One region of the Rhizobium sp. ZPR4 genome, then DNA from elsewhere that is predicted to be linked to it. Evidence: riboswitches for the same ligand, from Rfam matches in the RefSeq annotation. Region 1 holds a riboswitch; the other holds the start of a gene.
The links. Region 1 has a riboswitch for S-adenosylmethionine ahead of metA (homoserine O-succinyltransferase). Riboswitches for the same ligand answer to the same signal wherever they lie in the genome.

Region 1 (11,798 bases):
CGTCGAGTTCGCGCGGCAGGCGCAGGCTGAGGGGAAAAGTGCCGTCGAAGCAGCGATCGAGGCCAGCCATCTGCGTCTGCGCCCGATCCTGATGACGGCCTTCGCCTTCATCTTCGGTGTCGTGCCGTTGATGATCGCCACCGGCCCGGGTGCGGAAATGCGCCAGTCGCTCGGCACGGCGGTCTTCTCCGGCATGCTCGGCGTGACGCTGTTCGGCCTGTTCCTGACGCCGGTCTTCTACGTCGTCCTGCGCCGCCGGCGCAAGCAGGCGGAAGCCGCGCAGGAGCCTTCGGCGGCCGATGCAGCGCAATGATCTCTGATGGAGTGGCCGAGCGTTTCACGGGAATCGCTCGGCTGTTCTATCTGATTGTTTTCACGCGGTTCCAGATGGGAAATGGCTAGGCGTCTTCCGCAGATGCCTTAAAGATGCGGGTTGCGCGGTCGATATTTCTTGACCAGCTGCTGGTTGGTTTCCTTGGCGCCCGGCATGTTGGCGCTGAGATAGACGGGCGGATTGCCATCCTTACAGAGTTCGGCGGCGACATCGGCGAAGATAGCGTTCAGGACCGTCGTGCCGACGGCCGTCGAGGCAGGTCCGACCTTCAGCTCCGTGCCCGGCAGGTCGATCATGGCATCGCCCGGCGGCAGGCCGTTGTCCAGCACGATATCTGCGATATCGGCAAGTCTTCGGCGGCCATTGGCGATGGCTGCCGAATAGGCGAGCGACGTGATGGCAATGACCGTCGCGCCGATCTCGCGGCCATAATCCGCCGCCTCGATCGGCGCGGCATTGACGCCGGAATTGGAGGCGATGATCAGCACGTCGCCCGGCTGCATACCGTAGCGTTCGAAGACCGGTCGAATGAGGCCTTCAGTGCGCTCATAGACCGAACTGATGACGGCGCCTTCATGCAGCATGGCGGAGCCCACAAGCACCGGAATGGTGAAGGCGAGGCCGCCGGCGCGATAATGCACTTCTTCGGCCAGCATATGCGAGTGGCCGGTGCCGAAGACATAGACGCGGCGGTCGGCGCGGGCGGCGGCGCAGATGGCAGCGGAAGCTTTCGACATGGGCTCGGCCAGCGTTTCACGCAAGGTTTCCAGTCGGCCGATAAGGGCCGAGAAATAGCTGTCCGTGACTGCGCTCATGCCGAATGTCCTTGCATGTTGGATCAGGCCGAAGGTTGACCCGAGATCCATGTTTCCGTGACTTCGATGCCGTCGTTGATGTGAACGAGATCGGCTCGCATTCCCGGCGTCAGGTGGCCGCGATCCGTAAGCCGCAGGAAACGGGCGGGGTAGGACGTCGCCATGCGCAGGGCTTCCGCCAGTGGCAGCTCGAGGATATTGACGCCGTAGCGGATGGTGGAGGCCATATCGACATCCGAGCCGGCCAGTGTGCCATCGTCGAGCGTCAGCTTGGAGCAATAGCCGCCCTTGGTGCGATAGACCGTGCGGCCGTTCAGCGTGAAACTCGAAAGGTCGGTGCCGACGAGCGACATGGCATCCGTCACGAAGAACAGCCGGCCTTCGCCCCGCTTGGCGCGCAGCGCGACCCGCAGCGCTATCGGGTCGACATGGTGGCCATCGGCGATGATGCCGCACCAGGGGGCAGGGTGGTCGATCGCCGCGCCGACGAGACCGGGTGCACGATGCGCCATCTGGCTCATGGCGTTGAAAAGATGGGTGACGCCGCGGGCGCCGGCATCGAAACGGGCATCGGCGGCTTCCGCCGTGCAGTCGCTGTGGCCGATGCTGACGATGACGCCGCCTTCGGCCAGCGCCTGCACCTGCCGCTCGGTGATCTGTTCGGCGGCAATCGTCACCAGCAAGGTGCCGATTTCCTCACGGGCGCGGATGAAGGTCCGGACGTCGCTGTCCTCGACCGGGCGCATGAGCTCGGCAAGATGCGCACCCTTGCGCGCCGGTGCCAGATGCGGGCCTTCCAGGTGTAGGCCGGCGACGCCGCGATTGGCTTTTACCGCCTCGATGGCGCCTTCGATCGCTGCCGCGCTTGCGGCTGCGACATCCGTAATCAGCGTCGGCAGCAGAGATGTCGTGCCGTAGGGGCGATGCCCGGCGGCGATCATATACATGGAGTCGGCCGAAGGTTCGTCGTTCAGCATGCGGCCGCCGCCGCCATTGACCTGCGCATCGATGAAGCCGGGCGCAAGGACGCCGCCCCTCAATTCGATCGTTTCGGCGTTGTCGGGCACATCGTTGACGCCGGTGATGGCATGGATGCGGCCGTTGCCGATCACCAATGCGCTATCCTCGTGAAAGCGGTCGCCATCGAAGATGCGCGCGCCTTTAAAGACCTTGTAGTCCATCACATGGTCTCCGTTACCTTTAGAAGATTAGCCGGCTTGTCCGGATCGAAGCCCTTGCGACGCGTCACCGACTCGATGAGGCGATAATAGCATAGCAGCGACACCAGCGGGTCGAGCAGGCCGTTGCCTGTCGTCGGCATGCGCAGGTTGATGCCGGCGAGCGGTGCGGTCGAAAAGGAGACGGCGGTCGCGCCGAGTTTCTGCAGGCGCTCGAGCGCCTGGGCGTTGTTGGCGAAGGCGGCATCGTCGGGCGAAAAGGCGACGATCGGGAAGCCCGGCTGCACGAGGCGCATCGGGCCGTGCATGAGTTCGGCCAGTGAGAAGGCTTCGGCGTGAAGGCCGGCGGTTTCCTTGGCCTTCAGCGCCGCTTCGAGCGCGATCGCAAATGCGGGGCCGCGACCGCCGGTATAGAGCGAGGAGGCGTGGAAGAGCACATCCTCGGCAGCCTTGCCGTCGATGCCCGAGGTGGCGGCCAGCGCTTCCGGCAGCTTGGCAAGGCCGTCGATCAGGGCCTTATCCTGCGAAACCGCAGCCGTGACGCCGGCAAGGGCTGCGACCGAGGCAATGAAGGATTTGGTGGCGGCGACGCTCTGTTCCTTGCCGGCATTGAGGCCGAGCACGATGTCGGCTTCCTTGGCGAGCGGGCTGTCGGTGACGTTGACAACGGCGATCGTGGTCGCGCCGCCCTTCTTGGCGGCCGCCTGCATGGCGATGATGTCAGGGCTGCCGCCGGACTGGGACACCGTGAAGTGGATGCCGCCCTTCAGGTTCAGCGGTGCACCATAGACGGAGGCGATCGACGGGCCGACTGAGGCGACCGGGATGCCGCAGGAGATTTCGAAGAGATATTTGAAGAAGGTAGCGGCATGGTCGGATGAGCCGCGCGCCGCCGTCGTGATCAGCGACGGCTGGCCGGTCGAGAAGAGCTTCGCGATCTCGGCGAAGGCGGGCTTTTCCTTTTCAAGCAGGGTCGCAACCACCTCAGGCGATTGGCCGGCTTCCGTCAGCATCAGGGATTGGGTCTCGCTCATAGGTCATCTCCAATTCTCAATTCGGCAACAAAATCATAGGCATCGCCGCGATAGTGCGAGCGGGTATATTCAACGACGCGCTGGTCGGCCAGGCGGGAAACGCGCTCGATCAGCAGCGCCGGCGCCCCGGCCTTGACGGTCAGGATCGATGCGGAGGTGGGGTCGAGCGTCACGGCGGTCAGCCTTTGCTGGGCACGGACGGGCTTGAAGCCCTTGGCGGCCAGCGCATCGTAGAGCGACCCTTCGGATATGGCGTTTTCGCCGAGGAACTTGATGGGAACGACGGCGCGCTCGATGGCAAGCGGCTGACCATCGGCGAGGCGCAGTCGGTCGAGCCGCAACACCGGCTCATCGAGGCCGAGGCCGAGCAGGAAGGATTCTTCCGGCGCCGGTGTGCTGATGGTGCGCTGGAGGATGCGAGCTCCCGGCTCGCGACCGCGCGAGCGCATGTCGGCCGAGAAGGAGGAGAGGCGCCAGAGCGGCTGCTCGATGCGCTCGACATGCTGCGAAACGAAGGTACCGCTGCCATGGCGGGATTCGATGACGCCTGAGGTGAGGAGGTCGCGGTAGGCGGTTCTGACCGTGACGCGGCCGATTTCCAGTGCGCTGGCAAGATCGCGCTCGCCCGGCAGCGCCGTGCCTGGTTTCAGCAGACCCTCCTGGATAAGGCCGGTCAGCGCCTGTGCCAGGCGCTTGTAAAGCGGCCCGCTCCCAGTCCCATCGCTGAGGCCGCGATTGTTCAATTCGGCGATCAAACTGGTTCTATCCATGGCTGCCATATAGAACCTATTTAGAACCAATTCACAAGATGAATCTGGTCGAAGCGCAAAAAAGAATCGGCCGGGCGCTTGGGACGCCCGGCCGAATGTCAGGAAAGCGGCGCGCGCCCGGTTCAGTTCTTGGTGAAAATGTAATCCGTTTCCTGCCGCAATACTTCGCCCGGGCGGAGCACGGCATTTGGGAAGCCTTCGTGGTTTATAGCGTCGGGCCAGACCTGCGTCTCCAGGCAGAAGCCGGCGAACGGGCCGATCTTGCGGCCGTCATGGCCGGGAACCGGCACATCGAGCTTGAAGCCGGTATAGAACTGCACGCCGGGCTCGGTGGTGCGGACCTCAAGCGATACGCCGGAATTGACGCTGCGGGCGAGCACGACGGAGCGCTTGGCGGTGCGTTCGGTCGACAGGCAGAAATTGTGGTCGTAAAGCGCCTGTTCGCTTCCGTCGAAGCGCTTCATCGGCGACATCTCGCGGAAATCGAAGACGGTGCTCTCGACGGAGCGGATCTCGCCGGTCGGGACCTGCTTGTCGTCCGTCGGCGTGTAGTGATCGGCGGCGATCATGATGTCGTGGCCGAGCGCATCGTCGCGGCCGTCGAGATTGAAATAGGCGTGCTGGCAGACATTGGCGAGGGTCGGCTGGTCGGTTGTGGATTCGTAGGTGACCGACAGTTCGCCGTTGCCATGTACCCGGTAGGTCGCCTGGATCGCGCAGTTGCCGGGATAGCCGGCGCGGCCATCGGGATCGACGATCTTCAGGACCACGCGGTCGGTATCGTGCTCGACGATCGTCCAGTTGCGCTTGGCGATATTGTCCTTGCCGCCGTGCAGGTGAGTGACACCCTTTTCGTTGAGCTCGAGTTGATACTCCTTGCCATCCAGCGTGAAGCGGCCGGCGCCGATGCGGTTGGCGCAGCGACCGGGCGTGGCGCCGAAATAGGAGGAATGGGCGGGATAATCGGCAAAATCGTCAAAGCCGAGCAGGAGCGAGGGCTCGTGGCCCTCAAGGCGAAGATCCTGGATGACCGCGCCCCACGACATGATGTGCGCGGTTAACCCGCCACCGACGATCTTGACGCGATAGACCGTATCTCCATCGGCTGTCGTCCCAAAAACTTCCCGCTGCAAAGTGCTTTCCGTCATATCAACTCATCCATTGCTTTTGAGTATGTGAGGCCAGACCCTGCCCCCATTCTCGTCGTTCCGCAACCAGTCCGATGGCGAAATTTAGGGGCGGGTGGAAAGGGAGCAAGGTCTGATTAGGCTTTGCCCATAACTAGTAGACTGACACGTTATGCTGTGAATGTGAGGCGCATAAGAAAGGCAGTCGATTTCGTCCTGATCCGTCCGGCTTGTCGTGAAGAGAGTTGGTTGTCTGTCTGCTGAAAAGCGTGCGAATTAATTGGTTCGACCCATCCGCTTTTTCGGCCTCCATGATCACCATCAACCTGTCACCGCGAACGGCGAGAAGGATATGGAACGCCTTTTGACCGTATTTTTCCATATAGGAGCTCCAGCGTCCTATACCCGCCGCGTAACTCGCGTTTCCATAACTGCTCGTCTCCGCAGTAGCGCTCCAGCCATTGCTGGTGCTGATCCTCATAAACCTGCCCTGCCTGATTATTCCCATGCGGCACTTTTCACCGACGCTGGCGTTGGAGTCGATCTGTTCCCATTGTCCGGAGAAGCCCCCTTCTTCGGATCTTGCTTGCTGCGAAACGAGCAAAATGGTTGCGATGAAGAGAAGAAATTTCACAGCGTAGTGCACGCATATCTCCACCGATTTCCCCGAAGATGCGGGGAGGTATCTATCATCCTTCTCTTTCTACAAATGGTTGTGGTTATTTGGTGGCGCCGCGAGAGGCAAATGCTGAACATTCAGCGCGATAATTCCCGCGTCGCCTTTTCCAGCCCGCCGAGTGTCAGAGGGTACATGCGGTCGCTCATCAGCCGCCGGATCATCGAGATCGAGGTCGTATGGCCCCAATAGCTTTCCGGCACGGGGTTGATCCAGATGCATTTGCGGAAATGGCCGGTCATCCGGGCGAGCCAGGCTTGCCCTGCCTCCTTGTTCCAATGCTCGACCGAGCCGCCGGGCTGTGTGATCTCGTAGGGGCTCATCGAGGCGTCGCCGACGAAAACGACACGGTAGTCGGGGCCGAAGGTGCGGATCAGGTCCGTCGTTGCAGTAATGTCGACGCGCCGGCGGCGATTGTCCTTCCAGACACCTTCATAGAGGCAGTTGTGGAAGTAGAAATATTCCATGTGACGAAACTCCGCGCGGGCGGCGGAGAAGAGTTCCTCGACAACGCGGATATGGTCGTCCATCGAGCCGCCGACATCGAAGAACATCAGGAGTTTGACGGCGTTGCGGCGCTCCGGCCGCGTCTGGACGTCGAGATAGCCATGCTCGGCGGTGGAGCGGATGGTGCCGAAGAGATCCAGCTCCTCGGCTGCCCCCTCGCGCACCCAGCGGCGCAGGCGTTTCAGCGCCACTTTGATGTTGCGGGTGCCGAGCTCGACGCCGTCGTCGAGATTCTGGAAGTCGCGCCGATCCCAGACTTTTACCGCGCGGCGGTGGCGCGATGTTTCCTGGCCGATGCGCACGCCTTCCGGATTGTAGCCATAGGCGCCGAAGGGCGAGGTGCCTGCCGTGCCGATCCACTTCGAGCCGCCCTGGTGCCGGCCCTTCTGCTCGGCCAGCCGCTCACGCAGCGTCTCCATCAGTCTGTCGAAGCCGCCGAGCGCCTCGATCTCTCGTCTTTCCTCTTCGGTCAGATACCGCTCGGTGAGCTTGCGCAGCCATTCCTCGGGTATGGCCCTCGGCTCGACCACATCGCCCTCGGTATTGCCGCCGATCGCTTCCACGCCGCGGAAATAGTCGGCGAAGACCTGATCGAAGCGATCGATGAAGCGCTCGTCCTTGATCAGCGTCGCGCGGGCTAGATAGTAGAAGGCCTCGACGTCGTAATCGGCAATCCCTTCTTCCATTCCCCCGAGCAGCGACAGGAATTCCCGGAGCGTCACCGGCACCTTCGCTTCCTTCAGTTTCAGGAAGAAGGGAATGAACAAGCCTCAGGTCCTTTCCTGGCCGATCTCCTCCAGATCATACGGCGTGGTCTGGTAGATCTCGTTGATCCAGTTGCCGAAGAACAGATGCGCGTGGCTGCGCCACCGGTTCTGCGGGGAGATTTCCGGGTCGTTATGCGGGAAGTAGTTGTGCGGCATCTTGATCGGCACGCCCGCATTCACATCGCGGAAATATTCGTCCGCCAGCGAGGTGGAATCATACTCCACGTGATTGAACATGTAGAGCCGGTTGCAGGCCTGTTCGTGCACGAGGCAGACGCCCATTTCGCTCGAATCCATCAGGATCTGCAGGCCGGGCACTTTTTCGATGTCGGTGCGCTTTACCTCGGTCCAGCGCGAGACCGGAATGGCGAAATCGTCGGAGAAGCCGTTGAGATAGACTGAGGAGGGTTTCAGGTTCTGGTGGCGATAGACGCCAAAGGCCTTTTCCGTCAGCGTATATTTCGGCACGTTGTGGAAATGGTAGATCGCCGCCATCGCGCCCCAGCAGACGTTCAGCGTCGAATGGACGTTGGTGGCGGTCCACTCGAAGATCTCCTGCATCTCTTTCCAGTAGGTGACGTCTTCATAGTTCAGCAGCTCGATCGGCGCGCCGGTGATGATGAAGCCGTCGAACTTGCGGTGCTTCACTTCTTCCCAGGTCTCGTAGAAAGCAAGCAGATGCTCCTCGGAGGTGTTCTTTGCCTTGTGCGCGCCGATGCGCACCAGCGAGAACTCCACCTGCAGCGGCGATGCGCCGACCAGGCGCGCCATCTGGACCTCGGTCTTGATCTTGTTCGGCATGAGGTTCAAGAGCCCGATCTGAAGGGGGCGGATATCCTGACGGAACGCCACCGTTTCGGTCATCACCCGCACACCCTCATTCTGAAGGGTTTCAAACGCGGGGAGCGTATCGGGAATCTTGATGGGCATCTTTTCACTCGCCAAATACAAAAAAACCGGCCGCGATCATGAATCGCTACCGGTCCGCACGCGGCCCTTTAGCGACTTATTTAACGTGGCTGCAAGCCGGCCGGCCAAATCACCACGAGAGAGATTTCATAAACCTGTCATTCCGGCGGGTCAATGGGCTAACGGGTCGCCCGTGCGGCCGCTCTCTGGTGTCGTTTCTCCCTCACAGATGGTCGAGAAGTGCGTCCATGTCGTAGCCCAGGCGCTTCCGCGCTTCGGCAACCGGTATCCAGAAAAAGCGAAAGCGGATGGGTTCGCCGCCGCCAAAGGGCATCGTTTCGAAATGATGCCATTCGGCCGGTGTCGCTTCAGGCACATGGCAGCGAAAATAATGCCGGCGATAGAGATGGCTACGCCCATTCTTTTCAAATCGATAATCACTAACGCCGAGGGGATGAATGGCATCCGCAATCAATCCGGTCTCCTCGGCAAATTCGCGCGCTGCTGCCAGAGCCAGATCTTCGCCTTCCTCGACCGTACCGCCCGGCACCTGCGGTTCGATCGTTGGGAAATCCGGCTCGTCGAAGACAAGCAAATGTCCATCCCGAACGGCGTAGATCAGGACCTTGACGGCATCCGGCTGCATTATTTTCCTTGCCCTCGCGCCATGAAGGCCAGCCGTTCGAAGAGATGGACATCCTGCTCGTTCTTCAGCAATGCGCCATGCAGCTTCGGCAGCGCGTTCTTCGCATCGGCGCGCAGCGTTTCGGGATCGACGTCGTCGGCGACCAGCAGGCGAATCCAGTCGAGGGCTTCGGAGGTCGAGGGTTTCTTCTTCAGGCCCGACACGTCTCGAATTTCGAAGAATTGCGTCAGCGCCGCATGGACGAGTGATTGCTTGATGCCGGGATAATGCACCTCGACGATGCGCTTCAGCGTCTCCATGTCGGGAAAACGGATATAGTGGAAGAAACAGCGGCGCAGGAAGGCATCCGGCAATTCCTTCTCGTTGTTCGAGGTGATGATGACGATCGGGCGGATCGCGGCCTGGATCGTTTCGCCGGTCTCGTAGACATGGAATTCCATGCGGTCGAGTTCCTGCAGGAGATCGTTCGGGAATTCGATATCGGCCTTGTCGATCTCGTCGATCAGCAGCACGCACTTCTTCGGTGAGGTGAAGGCCTGCCAGAGCTTGCCCTGGCGGATATAGTTCCTGACATCATGAACTCTGATGTCGCCGAGCTGGCTGTCGCGCAGGCGAGAGACTGCATCGTATTCGTAGAGACCCTGTTGGGCCTTCGTCGTCGATTTGACATTCCATTCGATAAGGTCGAGGCCGAGGGCGGCGGCCACCTGGCGTGCAAGTTCGGTCTTGCCCGTACCGGGCTCGCCCTTTACCAGAAGCGGGCGCTCCAGTCTTATGGCGGCGTTGACGGCGACCATCAGATCCTTGTCGGCGATATAGTCGGCAGTTCCCTGGAATTGCATCGGAAGGCTTTCTCAATCTTTCGAGTGCAAGCTAATTGCTGACCTTATTCGGTTCAAGACGCGAAACCGTGTATATAGGAATGTGATCCCACCGATCTATTGCAAGGGTGGACATGAGGGCGGGTCATGATTAACTGACGGGACGCGTCGCAGGGAAGTGCTGATGGCAGTTGAAAAGCAAGCCAAGCCGAATATCCAGGGAAACGAACAGGTCGGATACGATTTGAGCCTTTTCTTTCGGCTGAGGATGATGTTCTCCGCTTTCTGGAATTCGGCTGTTCGCATCAAGATCATTTCCCTGACTGTCGCGCTCTTCGTGATCATTCTGGTCACGGCCTATGTCCAGGTGCTGCTCAATAGCTGGAATGCGCCCTTCTACGATTCGCTGGCAAGGCGCGATATTTCCGCTTTCTTCCATCAGCTCGGCGTCTTCGGCATCATAGCTGGCTCGCTGCTGGTCCTCAACGTCGTCCAGGCCTGGCTCAACCAGATGACCGCGCTCTATATGCGCGAAGGGCTGGCGCGCGATCTGGTCGATCAATGGCTGCAGGCCAAGCGTGCGCTTCGCCTTGCTTCCTCCGGTCTTATCGGCGTCAATCCCGACCAGCGGCTGCATGAGGACGCCCGCAATCTTGCCGAAAGCTCGACCGGTCTGGCCATCGGCCTGGTGCAGGCGACGATCCTGCTTTTGAGCTTCATCGGCGTGCTCTGGGAGCTCTCCAGCGGCATGGTTTTTCACCTCAGGGGCATGAGCTTCTCCATTCCGGGCTATATGGTCTGGGCGGCGATCCTTTATGCCGGATCGGCGTCCTTCCTCAGTCAATTCGTCGGCCGCCGTCTGGTGCGGCTGAACGCGGATCGCTATTCGAAGGAGGCTGAGCTGCGCTTCGCGCTCATGCATGCCAACGAGCACATGCCGGCGATCACGATTGCCGGCGGCGAGGAGAACGAGCGCCGGCGGATCAATCTCGATATATCAGCCGTGCTTGCCGTCATCCGCCAGCTCGCCATTGCCAATACCAATCTTACCTGGGTTTCTGCCGGCTACGGCTGGCTGGTGCTGATCATTCCCATCCTCGTTGCCGCGCCCGCCTATTTCTCCGGCGGCCTGACCTTCGGCCAGCTGATGGTGGCGGTTGGCGCCTTCAATCAGGTCAATTCCGCGCTGCGCTGGTATGTCGCCAATTTCGGCCCGATTGCCGAATGGCGTGCCACGCTGATGCGCGTGACCGATTTCCGCAAGGCGCTGACGGAAATGGACGACAAGACGCCGATGCCGCACACCCTCGTCTTCGAAAAGGCGGCACCGGGCACGATGGTTTGGACCGATCTGGAGATTTCGACGAAGACCAATGACGAGGCGACGGAAAACGGCTTCCGGATCGCGGAAGGTACCGTGACGATCAATGCTGGCGAGCATGTGATGATCAACGGCGATCACGGCGTGAACCGCAGGCTGCTGTTCGAGGTGCTGGCGCATCAATGGTACAGCGGTTCCGGCACGGTCAGCCTGCCACCGATGGACGATATGCTGTTTGTGCCGCACACGCCCTATGTGCCGACCGGCACGCTCAGGGAGGCAATCTGTTTTCCGGACGATCGGGACGCCTATGACGATGCCGCCGTCGATACCGTCATCGACAAGGTGGGGCTTGGCCGCCTGAAGAGCCGTCTCGACACGCAGGCCCGCTGGGATCGATTGCTCGACACAGAAGAACAGAAGGCCGTCGGCTTTGCGCATCTGCTGCTCGCGAAGCCGAAATGGGTCGTTTTCGACGATGCCCTGGAAGGGCTGGAGGCCGAAGTTCAGGCGAAGGCCTTTGCTCTGCTGGCAGAACTGGAGGATGCAACCCTGATCTATATCGGCCGCTCCGATGCTTTCATGCACGCCATGTCGCCGCGCGTCCTGCACCTGCAGTCCTTGGCTCCGCATGAGCACAGCACCGATATGCCAACGCCTGCCGAAACTGCCGGTGCTGCGCAGACGGATGAGAAAAAGGCCAGTGCACCGTAACCAAGCGCGCCGTAACTAGGGCGGCAGGGTAAGTCCTCGCATCGCCGCCGCTCTGGCTTCAATTTGCCCAAAACGAAAAACGCCCCGTCACCGGGACGGGGCGTTTTTCAATACGGAAAGAAGCTGATCGCTCAGTCCTTGGCGCGCTCGACGTAGGAATTGTCTTCCGTGGCGATGAC
Region 2 (11,798 bases), 910 kb from region 1:
ACGGAAGCGATCGGTCCTTAAAGTTGTGATCGAGGAGAAATGGCCATGGCCGAGACCACGCCGCTTTATGACACCTATATGCGCGCTCCGCTACGGTTCGAGCGAGGCGAGGGCGTCTGGCTGGTCACCGAAAATGGCGAACGCTACCTCGATTTCGCAGCCGGCGTCGCGGTCAACTCGCTCGGTCACGCCCATCCTCATCTCGTCGCCGAATTGAAGGCACAGGCCGACAAGGTCTGGCACCTGTCCAACCTCTATGAGGTGCCCGGTCAGGAAAAGCTGTCGAAGCGGCTGACGGAAGCGACCTTTGCCGACAAGGTGTTTTTCACCAATTCGGGCGCCGAGGCGCTGGAATGCGCCATCAAGACGGCGCGGCGCTATCAATTCGCCAAGGGGCATCCTGAAAAGTTCCACATCATCACCTTCGAGGGCGCCTTCCACGGTCGCACCATCGCGACGATCGCCGCGGGCGGTCAGGAGAAGTATATCGAAGGCTTCGGCCCGAAGGCTCCGGGCTTCGACCAGGTGCAGTTCGGCGATCTCGATGCCGTGCGTGCCGCCGTCACGGATGCGACAGCCGCGATCCTGATCGAGCCGGTGCAGGGCGAAGGCGGCATCCGCCCGGCCACCAACGAATTCCTGCGCGGGCTGCGCCAGATCTGCGACGAGCACGGCCTGCTGTTGATCCTCGACGAAGTACAGTGCGGCGTCGGCCGCACGGGCAAGCTCTTTGCCCATGAATGGGCCGGTATCAAGCCTGACATCATGGCGGTCGCCAAGGGTATCGGCGGTGGTTTCCCGCTCGGTGCGTGCCTTGCGACGGCGGAAGCTGCTTCCGGCATGAAGGCGGGCACTCACGGCTCGACCTATGGCGGCAATCCGCTCGCCATGGCGGTCGGTAATGCGGTTCTCGACATCGTACTCGCCGAAGGCTTTCTGCAGCATGTGCGCGATGTCGCGCTGGTGTTCCGCCAGGGGCTCGCGTCGCTCAAGGATCGCTTCCCGGATATCATCGAGGATGTTCGCGGCGAAGGCCTGATGCTCGGCGTCAAGGCGGCCATTCCGCAGGCGGATCTGCTGCAGGCAGTCCGCGCCGAGCATCTGCTTGGCGTGCCGGCCGGCGACAATGTCATCCGTCTTCTGCCGCCGCTGGTCGTCACGGCCGAAGAGGCGCGCGAAGGTCTTGCCCGTCTCGAGCGCGCTGCCGAACGCGCACGCGCTGCCCGCACCAAAAAATCGGCTTGAGTTTACCGCCCGCAAATGGGGCGTTCGTGCCCCACGCGGGCGTTATTGTTTTTTCTGGAGTACAGGTAAGGACATGGCTTCTCCGAAACACTTTCTCGACCTCTCTGCCGTTCCGGCTGCCGATCTGCGCAATATCATCGACGATGCGATCGTCCGAAAGAGCGCGCAGAAGGCCGGCACGGCCGACAAGCCGCTCGCCGGCAAGATGCTGGCGATGATCTTCGAGAAGCCGTCCACCCGAACCCGCGTCTCCTTCGATGTCGGCATGCGCCAGTTGGGCGGCGAGACGCTGTTCCTCTCCGGCACCGAAATGCAGCTCGGCCGCGCCGAGACGATCGGCGACACGGCCAAGGTGCTGTCGCGCTATGTCGACGCGATCATGATCCGCACGACCGACCACTCCCGCCTGCTGGAGCTGGCGGAGCACGCGACCGTCCCGGTCATCAATGCGCTGACCGACGACACGCATCCCTGCCAGATCATGGCCGATATCATGACCTTCGAAGAGCATCGCGGCCCGATCAAGGGCAAGACGGTCGCCTGGACGGGCGACGGCAACAATGTACTGCATTCGCTGATCGAAGGGGCGGCTCGTTTCGGCTATCGCATGAATATGGCGGTACCCCTTGGTTCCGAGCCCAAGGATCACTATCTGAACTGGGCCCGCAACGAGGGCGCCGAAATCATGCTCTCGCATGATGCAGACCGTGCGGTCGCCGGCGTCGATTGCGTGGTAACCGATACCTGGGTTTCCATGAATCAGGAACACCGGGCTCGCGGTCACAACGTCTTCCAGCCCTATCAGGTCAACAAGGCTTTGATGGCACAGGCCGGCAAAGACGCGTTGTTCATGCACTGCCTGCCCGCCCATCGCGGGGAGGAGGTGACGGACGAGGTGATCGACGGTCCGCAATCCGTTGTCTTCGATGAGGCGGAAAACCGCCTTCATGCGCAAAAGTCGATTCTTGCTTGGTGCCTGGGCGCGATCTGAAGATATCAAACCGCGTCTCAAGGGCGCGGGCGCAGTAGGAGTAAAGCAATGGCCGAAAATGCCGCAACGCTGGGTCAGTTCGATTTTGCCGGTGACGATCATGTCGTTCCCTTCCAGGTGGAAGGGTTGGATGTGCGCGGCCGTGCCGTGCAGCTTGGTCCGCTGCTGGACGCGATCCTCGCCCGGCACGACTATCCGACGCCGGTTGCGCGCCTTCTGGCCGAGGCGATCGTCCTTACCGTCCTGCTCGGCACATCGCTGAAGTTTGAAGGCAAGTTCACCGTGCAGACCAAGGGCGATGGTCCCGTCGACCTTCTGGTCGCCGATTTCACGACGCCGGAAAATGTTCGCGCCTATGCCCGCTTCGACGAAGAGGCTTTGGCAAAGGCTGTCGCCGAAGGCCGGACAGAGCCCGAGCAGCTGCTCGGCAAGGGCGTGCTCGCCTTCACCATCGATCAGGGGCGTTTCAGCCAGCCCTATCAGGGTATCGTCGCGCTCGATGGTGCCTCGCTCGAGGAGATCGCCGGTACTTATTTTCGCCAGTCGGAACAGATACCGACGCGCGTGCGCCTCGGCGCTGCAGAACTCTTCGATCGCGACGAGAATGGCAAGCCGCGTCACCGCTGGCGCGCGGGCGGCCTGATTGCCCAGTTCCTGCCGGAAGCTCCAGAGCGCATGCGCCAGCCTGATCTTCACGGCGGCGACGGCGACGAGGGTCTGCGCGATCATGTCGAGGACGACGCCTGGGCGGAAGCGCGCAGCCTGGTGGAAACCATCGATGCCGACGAGTTGACGGACCCGCAGGTGGGCACCGAGCGGCTTCTCTACCGTCTCTTCCACGAGCGCGGCGTACGCGTCTATGAACCGAAGGCCGTCTACGATCGCTGTTCGTGCTCGCGTGACAAGCTGAAGGGCGTCTTGAAGGGTTTTACGGCCGAGGAAATCGAGGCCAGCCAGGAGAATGGCGAAATCGCCGTGACCTGCGAGTTCTGCTCGACGACCTATCGCTTCGAAGTGGCTGAAATAGAAGCGGCTTGACGCTGCCCGGTTGCGGCGGCTCAGTTCAGCGTGCGCAACAGGTTCGGCGTATCCAGCGAAAAGGCGGGGATCTTGACATGGAAGAGTTCCCCGTCGTCCGTTTCCATCTGGTAGTGGCCAAACATCATGCCTGACGGGGTGTCCAACGGGCAGCCGGAAGAATATTCATAGGTATCACCGGGTTTCAGATGCGGCTGCTCGCCGACGACGCCTGGCCCCGTCACTTCATCCACCATGCCGTTCATGTCGGTGATGTGCCAGTAGCGCGTCACCAGTTTCACGGCCTGCTCCGAGTGGTTGGAAATGACGATGCGGTATCCCCAGACATAACGATCATCGTCCGGATCGGATTGCTCCTCCAGATAAAACGGCTCTACAACCACTTCGATGTCGCGTGTTAGGGCGCGATACATGCCTGATACCTTGCCACTGCTCTGAAACGTTGAGCGCTCCATGAAGCCCTCATTGTCGTTTCAGCATTTTCAAGTCTGCGGCATATTATCCGCTTTCCACCGCTCCCGCAAAGCGCGGGATATTTAGCGGTATCCTATAACCAATCCATTCCGTCAAGGAACGGCGTGATGAAATCTGGCTCATGGTGCCGGACCGTTCTGAAATTCAGCTATTACGGCCGATGAAAAAGGTTAGTCCTTTCTTCTCAAAGTATCTTGTTTCGCTCGTCATTTAATCTCGTCTACCATAATGCCCGCTGACGGAGCATGCGGCGGGCAGATACGCTTGCCGCAATTGCTGGTGCACTTCAATGATCGGTCGTCACATCTGATCACCGGCTGTTAAAATCTCCCGGCCATATAACCCCTGTTCTTTCTTTATGTTCCTTGGAGGGAACTTGCCCGGATTCCCTGCCAGGAGGATTTCGGCTATGATCTGATTCTGGCATGGCCCGTGCCTCCCCCCTCCACTCGGGAAAGTATATTTCATGCGGGGCCGTCGATATCCAAACCGACTGTTTGAGCACCTGGCATAAGGAGGGGTTGCGGTCATTGCTCGCAATAGGAGGTTTAGATGAGGCTTTCTGCCCCTGTTTATCATTTGAAGCGTAAGGCGAAGCTCCTGTCTCGCCAGCAGAATATCCCCTTGCACGCCGCGCTGGATCGCGTCGCGGCTGGTGAAGGTTTTGAAGGCTGGAGCTTGCTTGCAAGTAAAACCAGCTCAGCCGTGCCAATCGGCGAGTTGTATTCGCGTCTGAGCCCGGGCGATCTGGTGTTAGTCGGCGCGCGGCCCGGCCATGGCAAGACCTTGATGAGCTTGAGGCTCGCCGTCGAAGCCATGAAGGCCGGCAATCGCAGCGTCTTCTTCACGCTGGAGGACACGGAAAAGGTCGTTCTGGACCGTTTCCCGGTCATCGGTGCCGATCACGCGGAATTTGCCGATCTGTTCGAGTTCGACAATTCCGACGCCATCAGTGGCGACTATATCGTCGAGAGGCTGGCCCAGGCGTCGCGCGGCACGCTGGCGGTGATCGATTTTCTGCAGCTGCTGGATCAGAAGCGTGAGAAGCCGGAACTGATGATCCAGGTTCAGACGTTGAAGGCGTTTGCGCGTGCGGGAGGTGTGATCGTCGTCTTCATCTCGCAGATCGACCGGTCTTACGATCCGGCGCTGAAACCCGTGCCCGATCTTGCGGATGTTCGCCTACCGAATCCGCTGGATCTCGGGCTGTTCGACAAGATGGTCTTCCTGAACAACGGTCGGGTTCAGTTCAAGGCCGCCAGCTGACGGCTGCCGTTCCTGCCATCGCCCGATGAGATGAAGGCAGGTCGAGCCGCCCGGAGAAAATCCGGGCGGCTCGATTGATATCAGGCGGAAACCTGCTCGAGCGCGCGGGCGAAATCCTCGACCAGATCGGCGCTGTCTTCGATGCCGGCGGAGAAGCGCACGGTGCCCGGCGAAATGCCGAGCTCGGCGCGGGCCTCGTCGGTGAGGTTCTTGTGCGTCGTGGTGGCCGGATGGGTGATCAGGCTCTTCGAGTCGCCGAGATTGTTGGAAATCTTCACGATCTCCAGTGCGTTCTGCAGCTTGAAGGCCGCTTCCTTGCCGCCCTTGAGCTCAAAGGCGACGAGGGTCGAGCCGCCGCTCATCTGCTTGGCGATGATATCGGCCTGCGGATGGTCCTTGCGGCCCGGATAGATCACGCGAGCGACCTTGTTTCCCTGCTCGGCGAGGAAATCGGCTACCTTGGAGGCGTTCGCCGTCTGCTGCGCAACGCGCAGCGGCAGCGTTTCGATGCCCTTCAGCAGCGTCCAGGCCGTAAACGGCGACATGGCCGGGCCGGTGTGGCGGAAATAGTCCTGCAGGTTCTCGTCGATCCACTGCTTGTCGGAGAGGATGACGCCGCCCAGCGAACGGCCCTGGCCGTCGATATGCTTGGTGGCGGAATAGACGACGATATGGGCGCCGAGTTCCAGCGGCTTCTGGAAGAGCGGCGTCGCAAAGACGTTGTCGACCACGACCTTGGCGCCGATCTGGTTGGCGAGCTTGGCGACGGCTGAGATATCGACCACTTCCAGCGTCGGGTTGGTCGGGCTTTCGAGGAAGAAGACCTTGGTATTCGGGCGGATGGCCTTTTCCCAGTTCTCGGTGAAGCGGCCGTCGACCAGCGTGCATTCGATGCCGTATTTCGGCGCGAGCGTCTCGACCACCCAGCGGCAGGAGCCGAAAAGGGCGCGGGCAGCGACGATATGATCGCCTGCCTTCAGCTGGCAGAGGATGGCGGCGGAAACGGCGGCCATGCCCGAAGCCGTGGCGCGAGCATCTTCAGCGCCTTCCAGCGCGCACATGCGCTTTTCGAACATGTCGTTGGTCGGGCTGCCGTAGCGGGCGTAGATGAAACCGTCCGTCTCGCCCTTGAAGCGAGCTTCCGCCGCTTCCGAGGTGTCATAGACGAAGCCCTGGGTCAGGTAGATTGCTTCGGAGGTCTCGCCGAACTGCGAACGAAGCGTTCCGTTGTGTACGAGCTGGGTTGCGGGGCGCCAAGTCTTGCTCATGCCATCACCACTTTCAAAACAAAAAAACCGGTCGCGAAAGCAGACCGGTTCAACCCCGGTCTTTTTAGCCATTTGTTTAACGTGGCTGCAAGCCGACCGGCCAAATCACCACGGGATAAGTTGCAATACTGCCGTTGACGGCTTGCGTCAATTCCCCGAGTTTGGTTTTGTCTGCGGCAAATTATGAGAGAAGCATGATGGCTCGCAATACTGGAATTCTGGCCGACCGCGCCATTGCAGCGCTCTTCGAAACGGGGCGGCTGACGAGCGAGAGAGAACTGGATGTCGATCAGATCCAGCCGGCAAGCCTTGATCTGCGGCTCAGCTCGCATGCTTTTCGCGTCCGCGCCAGCTTCATGCCAGGCCCGTCGCATCTGGTCGCCGACAAGCTCGACCGGCTGAAGCTCCACGTCGTTGATCTCTCTGAAGGCGCAGTGCTCGAGACCGGCTGCGTTTACATCGTGCCGCTGATGGAGCGCCTCGACCTGCCCGAAGACATGTCGGCTTCGGCCAATCCGAAGAGCTCCACCGGCCGTCTCGACATCTTTACCCGCGTCATCACTGACCGGGCGCAGGAGTTCGACAAGATCCCGGCCGGCTATTCCGGCCCGCTCTATCTCGAAATCAGCCCGCGCACCTTCCCGATTGTCGTGCGTCGTGGTTCGCGCCTGTCGCAAATCCGCTTCCGCGTCGGCCAGGCCCTGCTCACCGAGCCGGAACTTCTGGCGCTGCACGAGACGGAAACGCTGGTTGCCAGCAAGAAGCCGAATATCACCGGCGGCGGCATTGCATTGTCGATCGACCTCGCCGGCGACAAGGAAGGGCTGATCGGCTATCGCGGCAAGCACCACACGGCGGTCGTCGATGTCGACAAGAAGGCGCAGCACGATATTTTCGATTTCTGGGAGCCGCTCTATAGCCGTGGCCGTACCGAGCTGATCCTCGACCCGGACGAGTTCTATATCCTCGTTTCGCGCGAAGCGGTGCACGTTCCCCCGCACTTTGCCGCCGAAATGACGCCGTTCGATCCGCTGGTCGGCGAATTCCGCGTCCATTATGCCGGCTTCTTCGATCCGGGCTTCGGCCATGCGCCGGCCGGCGGCCGCGGCAGCCGCGCGGTGCTCGAAGTGCGCAGCCATGAGGTGCCCTTCATCCTCGAGGACGGCCAGATCGTCGGCCGCCTGATCTACGAACACATGCTGGAACAGCCGAGCAGCCTCTACGGCTCCGGCCTTGGCTCCAACTACCAGGCACAGGGCCTGAAGCTCTCGAAGCACTTCCGGCTCTAGACGTCCACCGACCGGCCTTGACAGAGGCCGCCAACTGTTGGACATCTCAAAGATGCAGGCGGGTGTAGCTCAATGGTAGAGCAGCAGCTTCCCAAGCTGAATACGAGGGTTCGATTCCCTTCACCCGCTCCAACCCCCAGTTTGACTCGCTTGTTCTCTGTATCATTGGGGGGAAGAACTAGCCTTGATCGACCACATAACCATCGAAGTCAGCGATCTCGATAGGAGCAAGGCTTTCTATGAGCGGGCTTTCGTGCCCTTGGGGTACGGCCTGTCCTTCGGAAAGGAAGGCGTGTTCTGGGCGTTCGACGTCGGTGATGGCAGCCTGTTCGAGATCCAGCACACCGGTAGCAAACAACCTTTGACGCACCTGCACGTCGCCTTCCGGGTTGAGAATAGGGCGCAAGTCGATGCCTTCCATCGCGCCGCGCTCGAAGCCGGCGCTAAGGAGAATGGTGCTCCCGGCCCGCGTCCGGAATACACCGCGGATTACTATGCCTGCTTCGTCCTCGATCCCGATGGCTATAATATCGAGGCGATGGTCAACAGACCCGGCGTCTGATTGCCGGGTTCAGGTCAAGAAGGGCCTCTTCGCTTTCAGCGCTTCCGCCAGTGTTTCACCGAAGGTCGCGATTGGGCGGGCAAGACGCCCAGCCGGCGGGCGGTGCACCAGCCAATTGACCACTTTGGGGGTGAAATCCGGGGCCTCGATAATCTCGATAGCATTGCGCCAGCGGCTGTCCGCCAGTGCGGCCGGCGTCAGGACACCGATGCCGAGACCGCGCGCAACCAGCGACATGCGCAGATCGGCGCTCATGGCCTCGACCCCGACATCGAAGGGCAGGCGCTCGGCTTCGAAGCGATGCTGAATGAAGGCACGGAAGCCGCAGCCGCTCTGGTTCATGATCCAGGGAAAGCGGGAGAGATCTTCAAGTCTTGGTTCCTTGGGAACGCCGAGCGAGGGCGCTGCGACCAGAATGACGGCATGGACTCCGAGCATCTCGCCGACCACATTGTCGGGCGGCTGCAGCCCCTCCGCCAGGCAGACCGTCGCCGCATCGAGCTGACTGTGCGCGACCTGCTCGATCAGCTGTGGCGACCAGCCGGTGACGATCCGTAGCGTCAATTGCGGAAACTGGCTGCGCAATTCATCAAGCGGAGCGGATAAGGCCGCTTCGGAGAGATAGGGCATGATCCCGAGGCGAAATTCACCGCCGATCGTGCCGCCGGGCGAAACGCCGGCCTTGAGATCATCGAGCGAGCGCAACACCCGGCGCCCATGCTCATAGGCCTCGCGTCCCGCCGCCGTCGGCCTCAGGGGCTTCGATTGCCGGTCGAGGAGGGCGATGCCGAGACTGTCTTCCAGGTTCTGTATGCGCCGGGTGATGCCCGGCTGGGTCAGATTGATGCGTGCAGAGGCCGCGACAATCGAGCCCGTTTCCACCACAGCGACGAAAGCTTCCAGATCATGAATGTTCATGCTGAACTCGCATAATCATTATTAGTTCATTTCAATTGCCGCATTATGCAACAAGGCGATAAACATGGCTATCTTTATTATCAGAAATTATTGGAGAGCTCATGTCGCAAGTTCCCGAATGCATGACGAGCGAGCCGGAGGAAGATGTTTACACGGCAGCGGCCGCTCCTTCGACCTTGTTGTTCGCCATCGCCACCGGCGTCATCATCATCAATCTCTTCGCACCCCAGACGCTGGTTGGCATCATCGGCCCCTCGCTCGGCTTTTCCGAGAGCGGCGCGGGCCTGGTAGCCATGGCCTCGCTGCTCGGTTATGCCGCTGGCCTGTTTTTTCTAGTGCCGCTGGCGGATCTCATGGAAAATCGGCGGCTGGTGCTGCGCATGCTTGTCTCGGCTCTGGTCATGGCTATTGCCGCCGCCTTCGCGCCGACGGGCTGGAGCCTGCTGATCTTCCTCTTCCTGCTGGGGGCGGCCTGTTCGGCGATCCAGATCCTCGTGCCGATCGCAGCCGCCATGGCACCGCCTGAACATCGCGGCCGGGTAATCGGCAATGTCATGAGCGGTGTCATGGTCGGCATTCTTGTCTCGCGCCCGCTAGCGAGCCTGATCGCCGATTTCTGGGGCTGGAGAAGTTTCTATGCCATGAGTGCGGTGACGCTCGCGCTCTTGGCGGCCGTTCTCGCCCTGCGCCTGCCGGAGCGGCGCCCGTTGGTCAGCGCAAGCTACGGGGCCTTGATCGGCTCGCTCTTCGATCTCTTGCGGGAGGAGCCGGTGTTGAGGCTGCGCGCCTTCACCGCCGCGTTGATGATGGCAAGCTTCAGCCTGTTCTGGACTTCCGTCGCCCTGCGTCTGGCACAACCACCATTCTCGCTTGGCCAATCCGGCATCGCACTGTTTGCCCTCGTGGGCGCCGGCGGCGCTGCTGCGACCTCTGTCTTCGGCCGCATGGGTGACAGGGGCTGGACACGGACGGCGACATTGGCTTCGCATCTGATCGTCCTTGCCGCCATGGCGGTCGCCGCATGGGTAGGCGCAATACGGTCGGGCGACTCTATGGCCCTGCTGATCCTCCTGGGTGCCAGCGCCGTCCTGCTCGATGTCGGCGTCACCGGAGACCAGACCTTGGGCCGTCGTGCTGTCAATCTCCTGAAGCCGGAGGCTCGCGGACGCATCAATGGTCTCTTCGTCGGCATCTTCTTTCTCGGCGGAGCTCTCGGATCGGCGCTTGCCGGCACGGCATGGGATTTCGGCGGCTGGGTTGCTGTCTGTGCAGGGGCCGCGGGCTTTGGCGTGATTGCATTGATCACGGGCCTTGCCGCACGCACCTGAACGATGCCAGGAGACGGGCAGCACTTGTGATCGCACGGCCGCATCGCCATCTGTAGCGCTTTCAGGTGGGCGCCAGACAAACATGTAAAAACAGACGCCCCTTGTCAGGAGTGTCGGAATGCGTGGAATTGCATGGCTTTACAGGCTGAGAGCCGTTTTCAGGAGCGGTGTGCTGAGAATTGCCCGCAGCACCAAAGTCCCTCTCGGCACCAGGATCATCTGGAGGCGCGGCGATGTTCGCATCGGAGAGAGAGTGCATTTCCGTAAGGGAGTGGTCATCGATGCGCAAGAAGGCAGTATCGAGGTCGGCAACCACGTTTCCTTTAACGATTATAGCATCCTGCTGGGCCGTGGCGGCATCTCCATCGGCAACGACGTACGCATCGCCGCTCATGCGATGATCGTCTCCTTCGATCACAATTTCGATGATGTTTCCCGCCCGATCCGCCTTCAGGGTGTCACGAAGAAGCCGATCGTCATTGAAGATGATGTCTGGATCGGCGCAGGCGCCAAGATCCTCGGCGGCGCCCACGTCGCCAAGGGATGCGTCATCGGCGCCAATGCCGTTGTCAAAGGAAAGACCGAGCCCTATGGCATCTATGTCGGAGCTCCCGCAAGGCTACTGAAGCGGCGCGGAGAAACCGGCGACCGCGGATCTGCAAGGGTCGAACAATTCGCCCGCGCGAAAAAGTAAGCAGTTCGACCGGGTAATCTCGTCGGGCTGGACGCTTTACATTGAATGCACCACGAGTGGCTGTCGATGCCGACGTTGCCGGTTTCAGAACTCAGTCCAATCCGATTCCTTGCTCGTTGTCGCCGCCGGCGTCGCACCGAAGGCGCTCAGCAGCTTCTGACCGAGCGCACGCGCGGGAGAAGCGGCCGGCCGCACCTTGGCATTGTCGACGGCCCGGATACGCGGAGTTGCAACCGGCGGGGCCGCCGGTCGAGGTGCCGGCCTCGGCGCTGGGCTGACGACAGGTTTCGCAGAGACGCGCATGGCATCGCCGCCATCCGTGCGAAACTGAGCAAGCAGGTTGGACAGCGAGGCAGCCTCCGTCGCCAGGCTGTGGCTTGCAGCCGTGCTCTCCTCGACCATGGCGGCATTTTGCTGCGTGCCGCGATCCATGCTGTTGACGGCCGTATTGATCTCCTGCAGGCCAGCCGACTGTTCGCGGGAGGCTTCGGCGATCGCCTGCACATGCCGGTTGATTTCCTGCACGCCCGAGACGATGGCATCGAGTGCCTTGCCGGTTTCGCTGACCAGTCCGACGCCCGTACGTACATGCGTTTCGGAAGTAGCGATGAGACCCTTGATTTCCTTGGCAGCATTGGCGGAGCGCTGAGCAAGCTCGCGCACTTCCTGGGCGACGACGGCAAAGCCCTTGCCGGCATCCCCCGCACGGGCGGCCTCGACGCCGG

Region 2: another riboswitch for S-adenosylmethionine. It lies ahead of ABOK31_RS00740 (O-succinylhomoserine sulfhydrylase); the one in region 1 lies ahead of metA (homoserine O-succinyltransferase).

Annotation. Positions count from the first base shown of each region.
Region 1 is NZ_CP157967.1:3,290,813-3,302,610, reverse strand. Features, by position in the region: gene ABOK31_RS15945 (multidrug efflux RND transporter permease subunit) at 1-313, shown strand, start outside; gene ABOK31_RS15940 (SIS domain-containing protein) at 421-1,149, opposite strand; gene nagA (N-acetylglucosamine-6-phosphate deacetylase) at 1,173-2,330, opposite strand; gene ABOK31_RS15930 (SIS domain-containing protein) at 2,330-3,361, opposite strand; gene ABOK31_RS15925 (GntR family transcriptional regulator) at 3,358-4,131, opposite strand; gene ABOK31_RS15920 (aldose epimerase family protein) at 4,254-5,279, opposite strand; gene ABOK31_RS15915 (hypothetical protein) at 5,413-5,904, opposite strand; gene ABOK31_RS15910 (VWA domain-containing protein) at 6,015-7,208, opposite strand; gene metA (homoserine O-succinyltransferase) at 7,212-8,138, opposite strand; SAM riboswitch at 8,187-8,264, opposite strand; gene ABOK31_RS15900 (NUDIX domain-containing protein) at 8,341-8,763, opposite strand; gene ABOK31_RS15895 (MoxR family ATPase) at 8,763-9,605, opposite strand; gene ABOK31_RS15890 (ABC transporter ATP-binding protein/permease) at 9,769-11,619, shown strand; gene efp (elongation factor P) at 11,751-11,798, opposite strand, start outside.
Region 2 is NZ_CP157967.1:140,861-152,658, forward strand. Features, by position in the region: gene ABOK31_RS00715 (aspartate aminotransferase family protein) at 46-1,245, shown strand; gene argF (ornithine carbamoyltransferase) at 1,319-2,236, shown strand; gene ABOK31_RS00725 (Hsp33 family molecular chaperone) at 2,285-3,274, shown strand; gene apaG (Co2+/Mg2+ efflux protein ApaG) at 3,295-3,687, opposite strand; gene ABOK31_RS00735 (DNA helicase) at 4,301-5,014, shown strand; gene ABOK31_RS00740 (O-succinylhomoserine sulfhydrylase) at 5,095-6,282, opposite strand; SAM riboswitch at 6,326-6,404, opposite strand; gene ABOK31_RS00745 (2'-deoxycytidine 5'-triphosphate deaminase) at 6,477-7,571, shown strand; tRNA gene ABOK31_RS00750 (tRNA-Gly) at 7,630-7,703, shown strand; gene ABOK31_RS00755 (VOC family protein) at 7,756-8,133, shown strand; gene ABOK31_RS00760 (LysR family transcriptional regulator) at 8,143-9,051, opposite strand; gene ABOK31_RS00765 (MFS transporter) at 9,153-10,379, shown strand; gene ABOK31_RS00770 (acyltransferase) at 10,498-11,073, shown strand; gene ABOK31_RS00775 (methyl-accepting chemotaxis protein) at 11,158-11,798, opposite strand, start outside.